DNA from 3 places in the Streptomyces sp. NPDC038135 genome. Region 2 is predicted to be linked to each of the others. Evidence: riboswitches for the same ligand, from Rfam matches in the RefSeq annotation. Region 2 holds a riboswitch; each other region holds the start of a gene.
The links. Region 2 has a riboswitch for cobalamin ahead of nicT (Nickel transporter NicT). Riboswitches for the same ligand answer to the same signal wherever they lie in the genome.

Region 1 (6,710 bases), on a different contig from region 2:
TGGCAGTAAATCGAGGGTGTACGGCAGTACTGCCACTGTCGGTAAGGAGTATCCGGCGCGACAGTGGTGTCATGACCGGAAACCAGATCGAAGGCCTGATCGGAATGCTCGCCACCCTCGGCATCCTGGTCCTCCTGATCCTCCCGTCCGTGCTCGGCATCGCCCGCGACAGGCGGGTCGACCGGCAGCTCAGGGAGGCTCAGGAGGCCCGGGACGTGGTGAGCCGGGAGAAGGAGGCTCAGAAGTCCTCGTCCAGGTCGACCGTGCCCTCCACGGCCACCTGGTACGCCGACGGGCGGCGCTCGAAGAAGTTCGTCAGTTCCTGAACGCCCTGCAGCTCCATGAAGGAGAAGGGGTTCTCCGAGCCGTACACCGGGGCGAAGCCCAGGCGCGTCAGGCGCTGGTCGGCGACGCACTCCAGGTACTGCCGCATCGACTCGGTGTTCATGCCCGGGAGGCCGTCACCGCACAGGTCGCGCGCGAACTGCAGCTCGGCCTCGACGGCCTCCCGCAGCATGTCCGTGACCTGCCCGCGCAGCTCGTCGTCGAACAGGTCCGGCTCCTCCTTGCGGACGGTGTCGACCACGTCGAAGGCGAACGACATGTGCATCGTCTCGTCCCGGAACACCCAGTTGGTGCCGGTGGCCAGACCGTGCAGCAGACCCCGGCTGCGGAACCAGTAGACGTACGCGAAGGCGCCGTAGAAGAACAGACCCTCGATGCACGCGGCGAAGCAGATGAGGTTCAGCAGGAAGCGGCGGCGGTCGGCCCTGGACTCCAGCCGGTCCAGCTTCTCGACCTCGTTGATCCACTTGAAGCAGAACCCGGCCTTCTCCCGGATGGAGGGGATGTTCTCCACCGCCGCGAACGCCGCCGCCCGGTCGTCTGGATCGGGCAGGTAGGTGTCCAGCAGCGTCAGGTAGAACTGGACGTGCACGGCCTCCTCGAAGAGCTGGCGGCTCAGGTAGAGCCGGGCCTCGGGGGAGTTGATGTGCTTGTAGAGGGTCAGCACCAGGTTGTTCGCGACGATCGAGTCGCCCGTCGCGAAGAAGGCGACCAGACGGCCGATCAGATGCTGCTCGGCCGGCGTCAGCTTCGCGAGGTCGGCGACGTCCGAGTGGAGGTCGACCTCCTCGACGGTCCAGGTGTTCTTGATGGCGTCCCGGTAGCGCTCGTAGAAGTCGGGGTAGCGCATCGGGCGGAGAGTCAGCTCGAAGCCCGGGTCGAGCAGGTTCTTGGCTTCGCTGGTCATCACTGGCAGGCCTCGCAGGACTCGGGGTTCTCAAGGGAGCAGGCGACCGCGTCGGGGTCGGCGATCTGCTGCACGGGGACGGTGGCTCGGGTCTGCGCCCGGGCGGCGCGGGCGATCCTCGTCGCCGGGCGCGAGCGCAGGTAGTACGTCGTCTTCAGCCCGGACTTCCAGGCGTACGCGTACATCGAGGAGAGCTTGCCGATGGTCGGCGTCTCCAGGAAGAGGTTCAGCGACTGCGCCTGGTCAAGGAACGGGGTGCGGGCGGCCGCCATGTCGATGAGGCCGCGCTGCGGGATCTCCCACGCCGTGCGGTACAGGTCGCGGACGTCCTGCGGCACCCAGGTGAAGCCCTGCACCGAGCCGTTGGACTCGCGCAGCGCCTCACGGGTCTGGGCGTCCCACACGCCGAGCCGCTTGAGCTCGTCCACCAGGTAGGAGTTCACCTGGAGGAACTCGCCCGAGAGCGTCTCGCGCTTGAACAGGTTGGACACCTGCGGCTCGATGCACTCGTACACGCCCGCAATGGACGCGATGGTGGCCGTGGGCGCGATGGCCAGGAGCAGCGAGTTGCGCATCCCCACCTCGGCAATCCGCGCCCGCAGCGCCGCCCAGCGCTCCGGCCAGGTGAACTCGACGCCGTAGTGGTCGGGGTGCAGCACGCCCTGGGCGGTGCGGGTCTTCCGCCAGGCCGGCAGCGGGCCGTTGCGCTCGGCGAGGTCCGCGGACGCCTCGTACGCGGCGAGCATGATCCGCTCGGCGATCCGCGTGGACAGCGCCCTGGCCTCGGCGGAGTCGAAGGGCAGCCGCAGCTTGAAGAAGACGTCCTGCAGGCCCATCGCGCCCAGGCCCACCGGACGCCAGTTGGCGTTCGACCGGCCCGCCTGCTCGGTCGGGTAGAAGTTGATGTCGACCACGCGGTCGAGGAAGGTGACGGCCGTGCGGACGGTCTCGTCGAGCCGCTCCCAGTCGAGGTCGCCGGCCGCCGTGTCCACGAAGGCGCCGAGGTTGACCGACCCCAGGTTGCACACCGCGGTCTCGCCGTCGTCGGTGACCTCGAGGATCTCGGTGCACAGGTTGGAGGAGTGCACGACGTGGCCCGCGGTCGCCGTCTGGTTGGCGGTGCGGTTGGCGGCGTCCTTGAAGGTCATCCAGCCGTTGCCGGTCTGCGCGAGGGTGCGCATCATGCGGCCGTACAGGTCCCGGGCGGGCATCGTCTTCCGCGCGAGCCCGGCGGCCTCCGCCCTGCGGTACGCGGCGTCGAACTCCTCGCCCCACAGGTCGACCAGCTCCGGCACGTCCGCCGGGGAGAACAGCGACCACCGCTCGTCGGCGTCGACCCGGCGCATGAACTCGTCCGGGATCCAGTGCGCGAGGTTCAGGTTGTGCGTACGGCGGGCGTCCTCACCGGTGTTGTCCCGCAGCTCCAGGAACTCCTCGATGTCGGAGTGCCAGGTCTCCAGGTACACCGCGGCGGCCCCCTTGCGCCGGCCGCCCTGGTTCACCGCGGCCACCGAGGCGTCCAGCGTCTTCAGGAACGGCACGATCCCGTTGGAGTGCCCGTTGGTGCCCCGGATCAGCGAACCGCGGCCGCGGATGCGGGAGTAGGACAGGCCGATGCCGCCGGCGTGCTTGGAGAGGCGGGCGACCTGGTGGTACCGGTCGTAGATGGAGTCCAGCTCGTCCAGCGGGGAGTCGAGGAGGTAGCAGGACGACATCTGCGGATGCCGGGTGCCGGAGTTGAAGAGGGTGGGGGAGGAGGGCAGGTAGTCGAGCCGGCTCATCAGGCCGTACAGCGCGGCGACCTCGTCCACGGAGCGGGCGGTGTCGTCCTCGGCCAGGCCGGCGGCGACGCGCAGCATGAAGTGCTGCGGCGTCTCGATCACCCGGCGGGTGATGGGGTGGCGGAGCAGGTAGCGGCTGTGCAGCGTGCGCAGGCCGAAGTACCCGAAGCGGTCGTCGGCCGCCGGGTCGACCAGCGCGTCGAGCCGTTCGGCGTGCAGCCGCACGAACTCCGCGGTGCGGTCGGCGACGAGACCCTCACGATGGCCGACGGCGACCGACCCGGTGAAGGACGTGACGCCCTGCGAGGCGGCCTCGGCGCGGATGGAGACGGTCAGCAGCCGGGCGGCCAGCCGGGAGTAGGCGGGGTCCTCGGAGATCAGCCCGGCGGCCGCCTCCGTGGCCAGCTCGCGCAACTCCGCCTCGTCGGCCCGGGCGGACCGGCCGCGCAGCGCGGCGGCGGCGACCCGGCCGGGGTCGGCGTCGGGGAGGTCGGCGGTCAGCTCGGTCAGGGTCCGCAGCAGTGCGGCACCGGGACCGTCGGTCTCCACCGGGGCTCCGCTCGCCGGGGTGGCTGAAGCCGGGTCGGCTGGCGCGATGGTCACGTGGGGCTCTCCCTCGCTCGGCACGGGGCCTTGCGGAGGGCAGGGGGCAGCGCGAGCGCGCACGGCGTCGCGTCCCCGGCCCATTCCACGAGGCCCGGACGTCGATGAGCACCCGGACCGGACGGCCGGGCGCGTGCTGCCGGCAGGTCCTCGGACTGAACAGGCGTGCGGAGACACGCGAGTACACCGTTGCGGGACAGTTCCGGATTCGCACCGGATTCCCCTGCGGCGACAGCGAGCATGAGCATACATCTAGTGCCGGGCCGTCGTGTCACCCCCACATGTTGTGCCTGCTGCGTGTTGCGACGGCTCCGCAGGGTCAACTCGCACGACAGCGGGCCGCCGGGGGAGGTGCCCTCGGCGGCCCGCTGCGGGTGGTCCGTGACCGGTCGCGCTAGTGGGCGCTTCCCGCGGTGGCGGGCGGGAGCTCCACCTCGACGCCGGGGTCGCCCGCGTCCGCCGTGTAGTCCTCCGGCCGGGTCTCGTCGAGGCCCTCCGGGGCCTTCACGGCCTTCAGGACGAAGGTGAGCACCACGGTGACCACGACATTCAGCACGAACGCGGTGAGGCCGATGTAGCCGATCTCCCCGATGCCCGGGATCTCCTTCGCGGAGCCGCCGAAGTGCTTCTGGGTCGGCGAGGCCACCCCGTACGCGGCGAGCGTGCCGTACACCATGCCGACCGCCCAGCCGGCGAGCAGCGCCCAGCGGTGGAACCAGCGGGTGAACAGGCCGCCGACCAGGGCCGGGAAGGTCTGCAGGATCCAGATGCCGCCCAGCAGCTGGAAGTTGATGGCGACCGTCTTGTCCATCGTCAGGACGAAGACCAGCGCGCCCACCTTCACCAGCAGCGACACGATCTTGGAGACCCGGGTCTCCTCCTTCGGCGTGGCGTCCGGCTTGATGAAGTCCTTGTAGATGTTGCGGGTGAACAGGTTCGCCGCCGCGATGGACATGATGGCCGCGGGCACCAGCGCGCCGATGCCGATCGCCGCGAAGGCCACGCCCGCGAACCAGTCCGGGAACATGTTCTCGAAGAGCTGCGGGATCGCCAGCTGGCCGTTGGTGACCTTCACCCCGGCCGCGATCGCCATGAAGCCGAGCAGGGCCAGCAGGCCGAGCATCAGCGAGTACAGCGGCAGGATCGTGGTGTTGCGGCGGATCACCTCACGGCTCTTGGAGGACAGGGTCGCGGTGATCGAGTGCGGGTACATGAACAGGGCGAGCGCGGAGCCGAGCGCCAGGGTGGCGTACGTCCACTGGCCCGCCTCCGGCGGTGCGAGCGCGCCGCGCGGCTTGCCGGTGGCCGGGTTCACCTGGCTGAAGGCGTCACCCGCCTTGGCGAAGACGTCGTCGAACCCGCCCAGCTTGATCGGGATGTAGATGATCGCCACCGCGATGACGATGTAGATCAGCGCGTCCTTCACGAACGCGATCAGCGCGGGGGCGCGCAGACCGGACGAGTAGGTGTACGCGGCCAGCACGCCGAAGGCGATGAGCAGCGGCAGGTCCTTCACGAACCAGTTGGTGTTCTCGCCGCCGCCGACGCCCATCACGTCCAGCACCGCCTGGATGCCCACGAGCTGGAGCGCGATGTACGGCATCGTCGCGAGGATGCCGGTGACCGCCACGGCCAGCGACAGGCCCTTGGAGCCGAACCGGCCGCGCACGAAGTCCGAGGTGGTCACGTAGCCGTGGCGGTGCGAGACCGACCACAGGCGGGGCAGGAACGTGAAGATGAGCGGGTAGACGAGGATCGTGTACGGGACGGCGAAGAAGCCGGCCGCGCCCGCCGCGTAGATCGCCGCCGGCACGGCGACGAAGGTGTACGCCGTGTACAGGTCGCCGCCGAGCAGGAACCAGGTGATCCAGGTGCCGAACGACCGTCCGCCCAGGCCCCATTCGTCCAGGGAGTGCTCGTTGTCGGCCCTGCGCCAGCGTGCGGCCATGAAGCCCACGACCGTGACGGCCAGGAAGAAGAAGATGAAGACGCCGAGTGCGACGCCGTTGACGCCGTCCTTCACTTCGCCGCACCCCCGCTCCGGGCGCCGCGGGCGCGCTGGTCACGCTGCCACAGCTGGTACGCCAGCATCGTGAGCGCGGTGGAGAGCAGCACCCACAGCATCTGGTACCAGTAGAAGAACGGGATCCCGATGAAGGCGGGGTCCGTCTTGGAGTACGAGCCGACCCACAGCATCGCCACGAAGGGCGCGACGAGACACAGCCCGATGATCACCCGGACCGGCGTCACCACCGGTGGTCTCACTTCTTGCGTTTCGGACATGCCACGGCTCCGTCCCCTCGCTGATCACCTGTGTAATGCGCAGGCAATCTAGGTGACGCCGTCACGGCAGCGGAAGACCTCGTCCGCATATCGGCATATCGATTTCGCGTGCGGAGCGTGAAGGTTCTTCGCCGGTTCAGTCCTGAGGGCGCTTCAGACGGGCGACGAACTTGTACCGGTCGCCCCGGTAGACGGACCGCACCCACTCCACCGGCTGGCCGCCGCGGTCCAGCGAGTGGCGGGAGAGCATCAGCATCGGCAGGCCCACGTCGGTGCCGAGCAGACCCGCCTCGCGCGGCGTGGCCAGGGAGGTCTCGATGGTCTCCTCGGCCTCGGCGAGGTGGACGTCGTAGACCTCGGCGAGCGCGGTGTACAGGGACGTGTACTTCACCAGCGACCGCCGCAGCGCGGGGAAGCGCTTGGCCGACAGATGGGTGGTCTCGATGGCCATGGGCTCGGCGTTGGCCATGCGCAGCCGCTCGATGCGCAGCACCCGGCCGCCCGCCGTTATGTCGAGGAGCTCGGCGAGCCGGTCGTCGGCGGTGACGTACCCGATGTCCAGCAGCTGGGAGGTGGGCTCCAGGCCCTGGGCGCGCATGTCCTCGGTGTAGGAGGTCAGTTGCAGCGCCTGGGACACCTTCGGCTTGGCGACGAAGGTGCCCTTGCCCTGGATGCGCTCCAGCCGGCCCTCGACGACGAGCTCCTGCAGGGCCTGCCGGACGGTCGTGCGGGAGGTGTCGAACTCGGCCGCCAGCGTGCGCTCCGGCGGGACGGGCGTGCCCGGCGCCTGC
Region 2 (6,710 bases):
ACCTCGTCGCGGTCCCAGTACGGGTGGCTGCCGGGCGCGACGCGCCGCAGGGCCTCCTCGCCGGTGGCGCCGATGCCGCCGATGTCCCGCAGCGGCTCGGCGAGGTCCTTGGCGAGGCCGTGCGCGACGTCGACGCGGAAGCCGTCCACGCCCCGGTCGGACCAGAAGCGCAGGGTGGCGCGGAAGTCGGCGCGGACCTCCTCGTTCTCCCAGTTCAGGTCGGGCTGCTCGGGCGCGAAGAGGTGCAGGTACCACTCGCCGTCCGCGGTCCGCCGCCAGGCGCTGCCGCCGAACACCGACTGCCAGTCGGTGGGCGGAAGTTCACCGTGCGCGCCGCGGCCGGGACGGAAGACGTAGCGGTCCCGGGCCGCGGAGCCGGGGCCGGCCAGCAGCGCCTCCTCGAACCAGGGGTGCCGGTGCGAGGTGTGGTTGGGGACGACGTCGACGACCACCTTCAGACCGAGGCGGTGGGCCTCGGCCACCAGTGCGTCGAAGTCGTCCAGGGTGCCGAGGCGGGAGTCGACGCCCCGGGGGTCGGCGACGTCGTAGCCGCCGTCGGCCAGTTCCGAGGGGTAGAAGGGGCTCAGCCACAGGGCGTCGACGCCGAGCGTGGCGAGGTGGTTCAGGCGCTGGGCGACTCCCCTGAGGTCGCCGAGCCCGTCGCCGTCGGCGTCGGCGAAGCTGCGCGGATACACCTGGTACACGACGGCCTGGCGCCACCAGTCCGGGTTCCGGGACGAGAGGTCTGCCATGCGGACTCCCTTCGGGAAGGACGACAGTACAGAGCCTGTCCACATTGCCCGGAAAGGGAACCTTCAGGTGATGGGGAGTGGATCCTTCCCCGTGTGACGAAGTTGTGACGGAGCCATGAACGCCCTCTGCATACACGCAGGTTGACAGGTTTCAACACGGCCGATCACCATGGCCTCACACTGTGGCGCATGTGACCAATGGGCCGCGTGTCTCTTCTGACTTCTTCGCTCACTCGAGCTTCTGCGATGGGATACCCATGTCCATAGCCAGACGTGTCACCGCGCGCCGCCTGCTGGGGACGGGCGCCGCGTCACTCGCCCTCTGCGCCGCCTCGGTCGCCGCCGCCTCCGGCGCTTGGGCCCACGGCGCGCACGGCGGTGACGGCTGGAGGTCCGGCGGCCACTACGCGCCCGGCACCGGCGCGGGCACCGAGACCGGCACCGACCGCTGCCAGTTCTCGCTGGACGGCGTGAACTTCTTCGACTCGGTGAAGGTGGACGACCAGAACCTCCGGCCGACCGAGGACGGCAAGGTCCACGTCAAGGTGCGTGCCGCCGGGGGCGCCGCGGGCTGCACCGCCTCGCTGGCCTCCTACCTGGCCCACGGCGCGAGCTTCGCCACCTCCGGCGAGCAGGTCTTCGTCGACTTCGACACCGTGGCCGTGAAGCCGGGCGAGACCGACTCCCTCGACATCGCGGTGCCGGACGCGGGCTGCTTCGCGCAGATCGACCTCTACCGCGGCGCGGTCAAATTCGACGGCAAGAACGGCGCGAACGACGGCTTCGAGCACGGGGACCTGCCCAAGGGCCCGGACCACCCGGTCATCAAGGACAAGCTGATCGCGGCCTGGAACGGCGGCACCAAGGACTGCGCCACCACGCCCGAGCAGCCGCAGTCCCCGTCGCCGAGCGCCCCCGCGGACGACTCGGCGTCGCCCGCGCCGAGCACGTCGGAGCCGTCCACGCCGAGCGACTCGGAGTCGTCCGCCGCGCCGTCCCCGGCCGCCACGGAGTCGGCGCCGGCCCCGTCCGCCTCCGAGTCGCGGGCCGGCTCGGCGCCCACCCCGGACGGGGGCGACGACGGGGGCGACCTCGCGGAGACCGGTGGCGGCGGCAACTCGGGGCTGATCGCGGGCGGGGCCGCCGTGCTGGTCGCCGGCGGAGCCGCCTTCGTGCTCGTCTCGCGCCGCAGGCGGGGCGCCCAGGGCTGACGGCCCGGCCCTCCACCCGGCCCACCACGACCCCCGCCGTCCCGCGGCAGCCGCAAGGCCCGCGGGACGGCGGGGGCGTCTCGCATGTGATCTTGCGTACCCGCACCGGTGCCCGGCTAGGCGGACGGGCGTTCACCCGCCTACGGTGGGCGGGCCGTGGTGCTCGGGAAGTCGGTGACGGCCCCTCAAGGGTCCATGCCGACGCGGCCCTCGCCACTGTGATCGGGGAGTTCCCGTCCCGTCCGGCGTCCGCCGGGCCACTGGCCGTGTCCACGGCTGGGAAGGCAGGGACGGCGAACGCACCACCCCGTAAGCCAGGAGACCGGCCACGGCAGCTCACGAGATGATCCACGAGGTGCTGGAGCGTGAATCCGATGGCCGATGCCGCTGCCTTCCGATGGCGACGCGAGGACACGATCAGGACGGCGGGGCTGCTGGGGGTGATCGCCGCCCTGCACGTCGTCGCCTTCGGGGTGCTGTTCCTGCTCGTCGCCCCCGGGCACTACAAGGTCGGCCAGGACGTCTTCGGCGTCGGCCTCGGCGTCACCGCCTACACCCTGGGCATGCGGCACGCCTTCGACGCCGACCACATCGCCGCGATCGACAACACCACCCGCAAGCTGATGGCCGACGGCAGGCGGCCGGTGTCGGTGGGCTTCTGGTTCGCGCTGGGCCACTCCGGCGTGGTGGTGCTGCTGGCCCTGCTGATCGCGGGCGGCACCCGGCTCGCCGGCCGGGTCATGGACGAGCACTCGCGCACCCACCAGGTGCTCGGCTTCATGGGCACGACGATCTCCGGCGCCTTCCTCTACCTCATCGCCGCCCTCAACCTGGTCGCGCTGGCCGGCATCCTGAGGGTGTTCCGGGCGATGCGGTCCGGCACGTACGACGAGGGTGAGCTGGAACAGCACCTGGACTCGCGGGGGTTCATGAACCGCGTCCTCGGGCGGCTGACCAAGTCCATCTCGCGGCCGGGCCAGATGTTCCCGCTGGGCTTCCTGTTCGGCCTCGGCTTCGACACGGCCACCGAGGTCACGCTGATGGTGATGGCCGGTTCGGGCGCGGCGGCCGGACTGCCCTGGTACGCGGTCCTGTGCCTGCCGCTGCTCTTCGCCGCCGGGATGAGCCTGTTCGACACCCTCGACGGCACGTTCATGAACTTCGCCTACCAGTGGGCGTTTTCCAACCCGGTGCGCAAGGTCTTCTACAACCTCACGATCACCGGGCTGTCCATCGCCGTCGCGTTCCTCATCGGCACCATCGAGCTGGTCGGCGTCCTGCACGAGAAGTTCGCCCTGGGCGACGCCGTGACCGGCTGGATCGCCGGGCTGGACCTGGACAGCGTCGGCTACGTCATCGTGGGGCTGTTCGTGGTGGTGTGGGCGGCGGCGCTGGCGTACTGGCGGCTGGCGCGGGTGGAGGAGCGCTGGACGGCACGGGTCCCGGCGGCGTCCGACTGACCCGGGGTCGGTGGGACGGCACAGGTCCCGGCGGCGTCCGACTGACCCGGGGTCGGTGGGACGGCACAGGTCCGGCGGCGTCCGACTGACCCGGGGTCGGTGGGACGGCACAGGTCCCGGCGGCGTCCGACTGAGCCGGGGTCGGCGGCCTGCGCCGGCCTAGGCCGGGGGCCCCTCGACCGTCTCGAGGTAGAGCTTCACGAACCGGTCCACGTCCACGTCCAGCGCGACGTCCACCAGGGGCTGTTCGCGGGCGCCCTCGTGGATCTCGGACTCGCCGGGGCGGGGGCGGCGGTCGACCAGCGTCTGGCCGCGGGCCGGGCCGGGCGCCAGGCAGACCTCCACCGGCAGCAGCCGGGTGGCGATGCCCGCCGGGTCGGCGACCGCGCAGACCGCGCCCGCGTCACCGAGTCCGCCCGCCTCCTCGGCCTCGGGGTCGCCGCCCTGCGCGGTGGGCCGGTGGGCGAGGAGATCCCCGGCCAGCCGGGTGCCCGGGTCGGCGCTGCCGCGCAGCCGGTGCACGTCGGCGCCGGGCACGACGACCCGCATGAAGACGTCCAGCCCGTACATCGTGATCGGCACCCCGGCGGTGAGCAGCACGGCCGCCGCCTCGGGGTCGTGCCAGACGTTGAACTCGGCGACGGGCGTGGCGTTTCCGGTGGCGACCGCGCCGCCCATGAACACGATCCGCTCGATGTTGCGGGTCACCTCGGGGTGGGTGCGCAGCAGCAGGGCGATGTTGGTGAGCGGCGCGGTGGGCACGAGGGTGACCGGGCGGGGCGAGGCCAGGATCTCCCGGCGCAGCAGGGACACGGCGTCCACGTCGGCGGGGGCGCGGGTGGGGGCGGGCAGGCCCAGGTCGCCCATCCCGTCCGAGCCGTGCACGTGCCGGGCCGAGCGGGCCGGCTCGATCAGCGGGCGCTCGGCGCCCCGCGCCACCGGGATGTCCGGGGCGCCGGCCCGCTCCAGCACGGTCAGGGTGTTGCGGACCACCCCGTCCACGTCCGTGTTCCCGGCCACGCAGGTGACGGCCCGCAGGTCGAGGCCCGGGTGGCGTACGGCGAACAGCAGGGCCAGGGCGTCGTCGACGCCGGTGTCACAGTCGATGATCACAGGAATACCGGCCTGCCCGGCCACGACGGTCTCCTTCCACCAGGAACTCCCCCCGAAGGCCCCCTCAGCCTACGACCGCCCCCGGCCCCCGGCCCCCGGCCGCGCGGCGACCTGCCCTGGGCGGCGCCCTGAGAGCCGCGGGGCGGTCACGGCGAGCGCCGGAACAAGCCGGTACCGAGGCGGTGGCCGGACGCCCGGGGCCGACCGAAGAACGGGACGCCCGCCGCCAAGCCGGACCCCACCGCCCTGACCCGCCCGGAAGCCCCGGAACACGCCTCAAGCCGGGCAGCTCCACCCCGGCATCCCGAAGCCGCGGGGCGGTCACGACGCGCGGCGGACCGAAGCCCGGCCGGGCGCCCCTGCCGCCGGACCAGCCGCGCACCGCCGCCACGACCGGGCCCACGCTCCCGGCGGCCCGAAGCCGGACGCTTCAGGGCGGCCGCGGCGAGGCTCGACACCATGCGCGCGTTCCAGCCGGCGCCGCCCGGACGCCCGGAGCCGGACACTCCAGGGCGCCCGGAATGCCGTGCGGCACGCGCACCGAGCATCCGTGCCAGCCGGCGCGTCCTCTCACCCGGACGGCCCGTCGCGCTGGTGGGCCGGTGTGGGCGGTGGTGGCGTGAGAGGTGGCACCACCACCGGTCCGCACAGGAGGCCCCCCCGATGACCGCCGCGATACGCCCCCGTGCCCTCCCGCTCGCCGCTCTCGCGGCCGGTCTCCTCGCCCTCACCGGCTGCGCCGCCCTCGGCCTGGAGCACCCGCCGACCGCCGAGCAGCCGCTGCCCACCGTCGACGCGGCCTCGCCCACACCGAAGGCGTCCGGCGGAGGGGACGGCCTGCTCACCGACGACCAGGCCAGGGCAGCGCTCCTGACGCAGAACGACCTCGGCGCACCCTGGTCCGCGACGCGCGGGGCGGCCACCTGGCGCGACGGCCTGCTCAAGGCGAGCTCCCGCACCGCGGAGTGCCAGCGCCTGCTCGACGCGCTGTACGCGGACGAGCTCCTCGGCGCCCCCGCCCGGGTCGCCGTCGGCCTGGACGACGCCGACACCGACGCCCAGCTCCGCTACCAGATCGGCGCGCGCCGCCCGGCCGACGTCGACGCCGCCCTGGCCTGGCTGCGGACGATGCCGGAGCGGTGCGCCCGGTTCACCGCCACCACGGAGAACGGCCTGGTGGAGGACGTCCAGGTGCAGGACGCCCCGCTGCCGGAGGTCGGCGACGCCCGCCAGGGCCTGCGGCTCACCCTCTACACCATGACGTCCGACGGCCAGGACGTCGTCCTCACGATGGACGTGGCCGCCGTCCGTGTCGGGGAGGACTCCTTCGCGCTCACCAACGGCGGTCTGGGCGACGTACCGAACGAGGCGACCCAGGCGGCCGTCCAGATCGGCGCCATGCGCCTCGCGGACATCCGCAAGCAGGGCCGCGCCGAGGTCTGAGCGGCCGGGACGGCGCCCTCAACCGAGCCCGGTCCGGCGCCGCCCCGCGCCGGACGACCGTGCCGCGCCCGCTCCTGCCGCCGTCACAGCGGGGGCTGGGCCGGGGCCGGGCCGAGGGTGGTGGTGCCCGGGGCCGTGCGGTGGCCCAGGCCGGTGCGGTAGGCGTCGAGGGCCGCTTCCACCCGGCCGGTGCGGCGCAGCAGGTCGCCCAGCAGGCGGCACAGGTCGGCGAGGTCGCCGGCCGCCCCGGCCCGTTCCAGCAGGCTGAGCGCGCGGACGTAGTGCTCTTCGGCAGCCTCGGTGTCCCGGTCGTCCTCGGCGATGATGCCGAGGAGGCGGTGCGCGGCGGCCGCGTGGACGGCGCCGCGCTCGGAGGAGAAGTCCCCGAGGACCCCGTTCAGCAGCTCGGCCGCCTCCGCGGACCTGCCCTGCCGGTGCAGGACGTCGGCCAGCTCGACGGCGGCCTGGCTGCCGTAGAGGGCCGCCCGGGTCCGGGAGAACATGGCGAGCGCCTGCCGCAGCTCGGCCTCGGCACGCTCCAGTTCGCCGTTCTGGGCGCAGACGTAGCCGCGCATCCAGTGGCAGTTGGCGAGTTCGGTGCGGAGCTGGAGCTGCCGGTTCAGCTCGGCCGCCTTGGCCAGGGAGGCGTCGGCCTCGGCGAGCCGGCCCTCGGCGAGCAGCGTGCGGGCGACGGTGCGGTGCATGCGGGCGATCAGCGCCGGGTCGGCGAC
Region 3 (6,710 bases), on a different contig from region 2:
GGCGGCCGCCACCTCGCGCAGGAAGGCGCGCCGGAAGCCGTCCGACTCCAGCGAGCCGTGCCAGTGCGTGCCCCACACGGAACCCACCCGGCAGCCGTCCAGGAAGGGTTCCCCGCCGACGACCTCGGCGACCCCGTGGTGGATCTCGTACCCCTCGACCGGCTCGCCGAGGGCACGCCCGGCCGGGCGGGCGAGGGTCTTCTCCCGGGCGAACCGCACCCGCACGGGCAGCAGGCCGAGCCCGTCGACGGCGCCGGCGCGCGACTCGACCTCGTCCTCGATGTGCTCGCCCAGGATCTGGAAGCCGCCGCAGATCCCGAGCACCGGGCGCCCCTCGGCGGCCCGTCGCGCGAGCGCGTCGGCGAGGCCGCGCTCGCGCAGCCACCGAAGCGCCCGCACGGTCCCGCGGGTGCCCGGGATCACCGCCAGGTCCGCGTCCACCAGCTCCTCCGGCCGGTCCACGAACCGCACCACGACGCCCGGTTCGGCGGCCAGCGCGTCCACGTCGGTGAAGTTGGACATCAGCGGGACCGCGCACACGGCGACCCGCAGCACGTCCGCACCGGCCGGGGGAGCCACCGTGGACTCCCGCACGGCGCCCCGCAGGGAGACCCGCAGCCCGTCCTCCTCGTCGATGCCGAGCCCGTGCCGGAACGGCAGCACGCCGTACGTCCGCCGCCCGGTGAGGCCGTGGAGCATGTCGAGGCCGGGCTCCAGCAGGGAGACGTCGCCCCGGAACTTGTTCACCAGGAACCCGGCGACCAGTTCCTGGTCCTCGGGCGACAGCAGGGCGAGGGTGCCGAAGAAGGAGGCGAAGACGCCGCCGCGGTCGATGTCGCCGACCACGAGGACGGGCAGCCGCGCGCCCCGCGCGATCCCCATGTTGACGATGTCCGTCCGCCGCAGGTTGATCTCCGCCGGCGAACCGGCGCCCTCACAGATCACCGCGTCATACGTGCCCCGCAACTCGGCCAGGCAGTCCAGCACCGTGCCCAGCAGCCGCTGCTGGCGTCCGCCGTGGTAGCCGCGCGCGCTCATCTCGCCCACCGGCTTGCCCAGCAGCACCACCTGGCTGCTCTGTTCACCGCCCGGCTTCAGCAGCACGGGGTTCATCAGCGCGGTCGGCTCCACCCGGCAGGCCTGCGCCTGCATCGCCTGCGCCCGCCCGATCTCGGCGCCCTCGCGCGTCACGAAGGAGTTGAGGGACATGTTCTGCGCCTTGAACGGCGCGACCTTGACGCCCTGGCGCACCAGCCAGCGGCAGATCCCGGCCGTCACGACGCTCTTGCCGGCGTCGGAGGTGGTGCCGGCGACGAGGAGCCCACCGCTCACTTGCCACGTCCCTTCACGAGGAGGCGCGCACCGGCGGTGACGCCGAGCGCGAGCAGGCCGACGCGGCGGGAGAGCGTCACGGCCCGGTCGATGTCGGTGACCCGGACGGCCCGCCCGGTGCCGCCGCCCAGCACCGGCCGGTGTTCCACCCGCCCGGCGTAGGAGAGCGTCCCGCCGAGCCGCACCCCGAGCGCGCCCGCGAACGACGCCTCGACGGGTCCGGCGTTGGGGCTCGGGTGCTTCGCCGCGTCCGCCCGCCAGGCCCGTACGGCGCCCCGCGGGTCCGGTCCGGCCAGCACGGCGAGCGCGGCCGTCAGCCGGGCCCCCGGCCAGCCGGCGAGGTCGTCGAGCCGGGCCGAGGCCCAGCCGTAGCGGCGCAGGCGCGGCGATTTGTGACCGACCATCGCGTCCAGGGTGTTGACGGCCCGGAACCCGAGCAGCCCCGGCACGCCGGCGACGGCGCCCCACACCAGCGCGCCCACGACGGCGTCGGAGGTGTTCTCGGCGACGGACTCGACCACGGCCCGGGCGATCCCGTCGGCGTCCAGCGCCTGCGGGTCCCGGCCGCACAGGTGCGGCAGCCGCGCGCGGGCCGCCGGCACGTCACCGGCCTCCAGGGCGCGCCCGATCGCCCGGGCCTCGCGGGCCAGCGAAGTGCCCCCGACGACGGCCCAGGTGGCCACGCCGATCAGCGCGGCGGAGGCGACGGGGGAGCGGCGCACGGCCCGTTGGGCGACGAGCCCGGCGGCCACGGCGCCGCCGGCGCAGACGGCGGTGTGCAGCGCGCCCCAGCCGCGATGGTCGTGCCACAGCACGCGTTCCACGGCAGCGGCCGCCCGCCCGAACACGGCGACCGGATGCCCGCGGCGCGGATCGCCGAGGAGCAGGTCGCCGAGAAGGCCGGCGGCGGCGCCGTACGCGTAAGCGCGATCGGCACCCATCGGCTCAGCCGGCCGTGGGCGCGGGGGCGGAACTCTCGCTGCGGGCCCTGGAACGGGCCCTCGATCTGCGGCCGAGCATGGCGATCGGTGTCCTCACTCAGGGTGTCCACGCCCTGGTTCGACGAAGCCGGCGGTGAGAGTTCCTGGCTCCCGGGGATCACTCCCCGGTGACAGTGGCGGGACCGCGCCGGATTCGCACCGGCTTCCTCTCCTGCCGCCGTACATGGCCCGGGCAGTCCACCACGGGCCCGGAAGGGCCGTCAACTTGCCTGTGACCTGCGGGGGGAGAGTGTGCCGAGCCCCACACCGGCGGGATCCGGACACGAGAAGAGGCTCCCTGCCGGAACACACCGGCGGAGAGCCTCTTCGGGGACGGCCTGCCTTAAGGCTTGGCCACGATCAGGTAGATGCCGTAGGCCACGGCCGCGGCGCACGCCGCGAAGCACACGTACGCGCCGGTGACGGCGAGCGTCGCGGAGCCGCCCTGCGCGGCCGCCCGCTCGCGCCGGGACAGGCCGTTGACGCCGAGGGTGAACAGGGCCACCAGGCCCACCGTGAAGGCGAGGCTGACGCCGAGGACGGAGCCGATGGCCGCCCAGTCGATCTTCATGTTGCTTTTCCTCCGGTAACCGGGTCAGACGGTGGCGGCCGGCGGGACGGCCGGTGCGGTGACTTCGGCGGTGGCCGGGGCCGGGCCGCTCGACTGTGCCGGGAAGGTGATGGCCGGCCCCTCGGTGAGGGTGACGCCGGCCGGCGGCGGGGTCACCGCGGCGATCGCGGCGGTCACCACACCCGCGGGCTCCGCGGCCTCGTCGGTGCCGTTGACGTTGGTGTGGTCGACGACCTCGCGGCGGGAGCGCTTCCAGATCGCGGCGCTGGAGCCGACCAGGAAGACCGCGACGAGGGCGGTGCCCCAGTCGCCCAGGTCCGTGACGGACTCGGCGAGCGCGCCGACCAGGGCGGCGGCCGGGAGGGTGAGGACCCAGGCGACGGCCATCCGGGTCGCGGTGGACCAGCGGACCACACCGCCCTTGCGGCCCAGACCCGCGCCCATCACCGAACCGGAGACGACGTGCGTGGTGGACAGCGAGAAGCCGAGGTGCGAGGAGGCCAGGATGGCGGTGGCGGCGCTGGTCTGGGCGGCGAAGCCCTGGCGCGGCTGCAGCTCGGTCAGGCCCTTGCCCATGGTGCGGATGATGCGCCAGCCGCCGATGTAGGTGCCGAGCGCGATGGCCATGCCCGCGGAGAGGATCACCCAGGTGGGAGGGTTGGAACCCGGGGCGATGGCGCCGCCCGCGATCAGCGCGAGGGTGATGATGCCCATGGTCTTCTGGGCGTCGTTGGTGCCGTGGGCGAGGGAGACCAGTCCGGCGGAGGCGATCTGGCCGGCGCGGTAGCCCTTGCGGGAGGCCTCGCCCTCGGCCTTGCCGCCGATCCCGTAGGAGAAGCGGGTGGCGAGCATGGCGGCCAGGCCGGCCACGACCGGGGCGGCGACCGCCGGCAGCAGCACCTTGGTGACCAGCACGTCGCCGTGGACGGCGCCGAAGCCCGCCGAGGCGACGGTGGCGCCGATCAGGCCGCCCATCAGGGCGTGGGAGGAGCTGGAGGGCAGACCCACCAGCCAGGTCAGCAGGTTCCAGAGGATCGCGCCGACCAGGGCGGCGAAGATGACCTCGGGACGGATGCCGTTCTCATCGACGAGACCCTTGGAGATCGTGTTGGCGACCTCCACGGAGAGGAAAGCGCCCACAAGGTTGAGCACGGCGGACATGGCCACCGCGACCTTGGGCTTGAGCGCACCGGTCGAGATGGTGGTGGCCATCGCGTTGGCGGTGTCGTGGAAACCGTTCGTGAAATCGAACGCGAGAGCGGTTACCACCACTATCGCGAGGATCAGCGAGAAGCTTTCCATTTACCCAGGCAATCGTTCGAGCGTCATTGGCGGGTCGAACGTAGGCAACCTGGGTGAACGGAAGGTGAACTGGGTCGGGCGCGGGGGTGTCGGTAACGGGGGTCGGCGATTCCGTTCCGGTCGGGCGCCCGTGCGCCCCTTGGCTACCGGCCGCGCGCGAAGGCCCGCAGCCGGCTCGGCGGCCCGTGAAAGAGATTCTGGTCACCCGGCAGACCGCCCTCGGTGCCGTACTGCCAGAAGGTCCAGGACGACCATCCGCCGGGCAGCGATCCCGGCGCTGACGTGCCGTGACGGGCGATCCACAGCGGGTGGTCGGAGGCGAAGGCGCGGCTGCCGCCGGTGCAGGAGGCCCACCACTGGGCGGTCGTGTAGATCACCGGACGCCGGCCGGTGAGCCGGTGCAGTTCGTCGCTGAAGGAGCGGATCCAGCGGACCATCCGCCGGTGGCCGAGCCCGTAGCAGATGTGCCTGCCGTCGTACGGGTCGTATTCGATGTCGAGGGCCGGCGGCAGGGTCCAGCCGTCCGCCCGCCAGCCGCCGCCGTGCCGTACGAAGTACGCGGCCTGGGCGGCGCCGGAGGACTGGTCGGGGCGGGCGAAGTGATAGGCGCCGCGGATCAGGTGCGCCCGGCGCGCGCCCGCGTACTGCCGGGCGAAATAGGGATTGCGGTAGCCCGTGGACTCCGTCGCCTTGATGTAGGTGAACCGAGCGCCGTCCGACCGGGCGGCGGGCCAGTCGACGTGTCCCTGGTGCGAGGACACGTCGTGCCCCCGCGGCAGGCCCGCCGCCACCGCGGCCGACGGCCCGGCGGCGGCGCACTGGGCGCCCGCGAGGACGAGCGCGCCCGCGGCGGCCGCGACCACGGCCGCGCGACGGCGGGGGCGGGAGGGTGAGCGGTCACGGGCCATGCGTCCCCCTGGTGTGACGGTGAAGCGTCGTGCGACTGCGGGCATTAATGATCATTAGATGCTTGGATATCACCCGATCAAGTGCGTTTAGGTGCGTTTCGCACCGGTGTCCACTCGTCCGGCGGCACGGGTTCCGGACGGAAGTCCGCCGGCGGACTTCCCCGCACCGGGCGGGCTGGCAGGATCGCGGCATGGCTGGACAGCGGCGGGACGCGGAAGAGCAGCAGGAGCGGAGCTGGGCGGCGCTGGTCGCGACGGCCCGCCGGACCGTGGCCGACGGGCTGGTCGTCGGCACCTCGGGCAACGTCTCCGCCCGCGTGGGGGACGTCGTGCTGGTCACCCCGTCGGGCGTGCCCTACGACCGGCTCACCCCGGCCGACATCACCGGCGTCGACCTCGACGGCCGGCAGGTGCTCGGCACCCTCGTGCCGACCAGCGAGCTGCCCATGCACCTCGCCGTCTACCGCAGCACCGACGCCCGCGCCGTCGTCCACACCCACGCCGTGCACGCCACGGCGGTCTCCACCCTCGTCACCGAGCTGCCCCCGATCCACTACATGACCGCCTCCCTCGGCGGCCCCGTACGGGTCGCCCCCTACGCCGCCTACGGCACCGACGAACTGGCCGGCAACATGCTCGCGGCGCTGGCCGGCCGCTCCGGCTGCCTGCTGCGCAACCACGGCACGGTCACCCACGGCGCCACCCTCGACCAGGCCTACGACCGCACCGCCCAGCTCGAGTGGATGTGCCGGCTGTGGCTGACGGCGTCCTCCGTGCCGGGCCTCACGCCCGCCCTGCTGACGGAGGCACACATCGCGGAGGCCGGGGCACGCTTGAAGGGATACGGCCAACGGAGGTGACCCCTTGTCGTCGCACAGCCGCCCGCTCCGTCCCCCTGCCGTCCGGCCGCCCCTCGGCCGCCGCACCGGGCCGTCCGGCCCGCTCCTCCGGCTGGCCGGTTCCGGCGGCCCCCAGGACACTGGAGCCGTGCGCACCGTCAGAGCGACCGCCGCCGCCCTCGGCGCCGTCCTGGCCGCCGGAGCGGTCTCCGTCGCCGCCGGCCGGCTGGCCAGCGACGCGGCGCTGAAGGCCCCACCCGGCAGGCCCCTGCCCACCGAACCCCGGCTCACCGTGCACGGCACCGCGCCCGGGCGGATCACCCTCACCCGCGACCTCGCCTCGCTGCGCCCCGGCACCTACGGCCTGGCCGGCGACGGCTCGCACGCGGTCGTCGGGCCCCCGCTGGACTCGGCCGAGCACACCGCCGACACCGTCGTCAGACGCCTGGAACGCGTCACCCACGGGTCCTTCGCCCCCGGCGACGCGGCCTGGCTCACCCCCAACGTGCACGTCGGCAACCCGGGCACCGCCCTCGGCCTCGACCACGCCGACATCGACGTCCCCGGTGAACTCGGCCCGCTGCCCGCCTGGTTCGTGCCCGGCCACCGGGACACCTGGGTGATCGCGGTGCACGGCCTCGGCACCACCCGCGAGCTCGCCCTGAACGTCATGGCGAACCTGCACCGCCGCCGCGTCCCCGTCCTCGCCCTCGCCTACCGCGGCGACCTGGGCGCCCCGCGCTCCCCGGACGGCCTGAACCACCTCGGCGAGACAGAG

Region 1: it holds a riboswitch for cobalamin, as region 2 does, so the genes downstream of both, ACZ7JA_RS00915 (ribonucleoside-diphosphate reductase subunit alpha) here and nicT (Nickel transporter NicT) in region 2, are expected to answer to the same signal.
Region 3: it holds a riboswitch for cobalamin, as region 2 does, so the genes downstream of both, ACZ7JA_RS34830 (cobalamin biosynthesis protein) here and nicT (Nickel transporter NicT) in region 2, are expected to answer to the same signal.

Annotation. Positions count from the first base shown of each region.
Region 1 covers NZ_JBVJXS010000001.1:192,136-198,845, reverse strand. The annotation lists gene ACZ7JA_RS00925 (hypothetical protein) at 72-326, shown strand; gene ACZ7JA_RS00920 (ribonucleotide-diphosphate reductase subunit beta) at 239-1,252, opposite strand; gene ACZ7JA_RS00915 (ribonucleoside-diphosphate reductase subunit alpha) at 1,252-3,636, opposite strand; cobalamin riboswitch at 3,761-3,919, opposite strand; gene mctP (monocarboxylate uptake permease MctP) at 4,031-5,659, opposite strand; gene ACZ7JA_RS00905 (DUF3311 domain-containing protein) at 5,656-5,919, opposite strand; gene ACZ7JA_RS00900 (GntR family transcriptional regulator) at 6,056-6,710, opposite strand, start outside.
Region 2 covers NZ_JBVJXS010000003.1:466,065-472,774, reverse strand. The annotation lists gene ACZ7JA_RS10490 (glycoside hydrolase family 13 protein) at 1-752, opposite strand, end outside; gene ACZ7JA_RS10485 (LAETG motif-containing sortase-dependent surface protein) at 1,010-1,963, shown strand; cobalamin riboswitch at 2,104-2,308, shown strand; gene nicT (Nickel transporter NicT) at 2,338-3,423, shown strand; gene ACZ7JA_RS10475 (nucleoside hydrolase) at 3,583-4,560, opposite strand; gene ACZ7JA_RS10470 (hypothetical protein) at 5,200-5,979, shown strand; gene ACZ7JA_RS10465 (helix-turn-helix domain-containing protein) at 6,063-6,710, opposite strand, start outside.
Region 3 covers NZ_JBVJXS010000015.1:110,112-116,821, forward strand. The annotation lists gene ACZ7JA_RS34825 (cobyric acid synthase) at 1-1,332, opposite strand, end outside; gene ACZ7JA_RS34830 (cobalamin biosynthesis protein) at 1,329-2,273, opposite strand; cobalamin riboswitch at 2,392-2,530, opposite strand; gene ACZ7JA_RS34835 (hypothetical protein) at 2,656-2,883, opposite strand; gene ACZ7JA_RS34840 (inorganic phosphate transporter) at 2,908-4,185, opposite strand; gene ACZ7JA_RS34845 (lysozyme) at 4,329-5,093, opposite strand; gene ACZ7JA_RS34850 (class II aldolase/adducin family protein) at 5,285-5,953, shown strand; gene ACZ7JA_RS34855 (alpha/beta hydrolase) at 6,081-6,710, shown strand, end outside.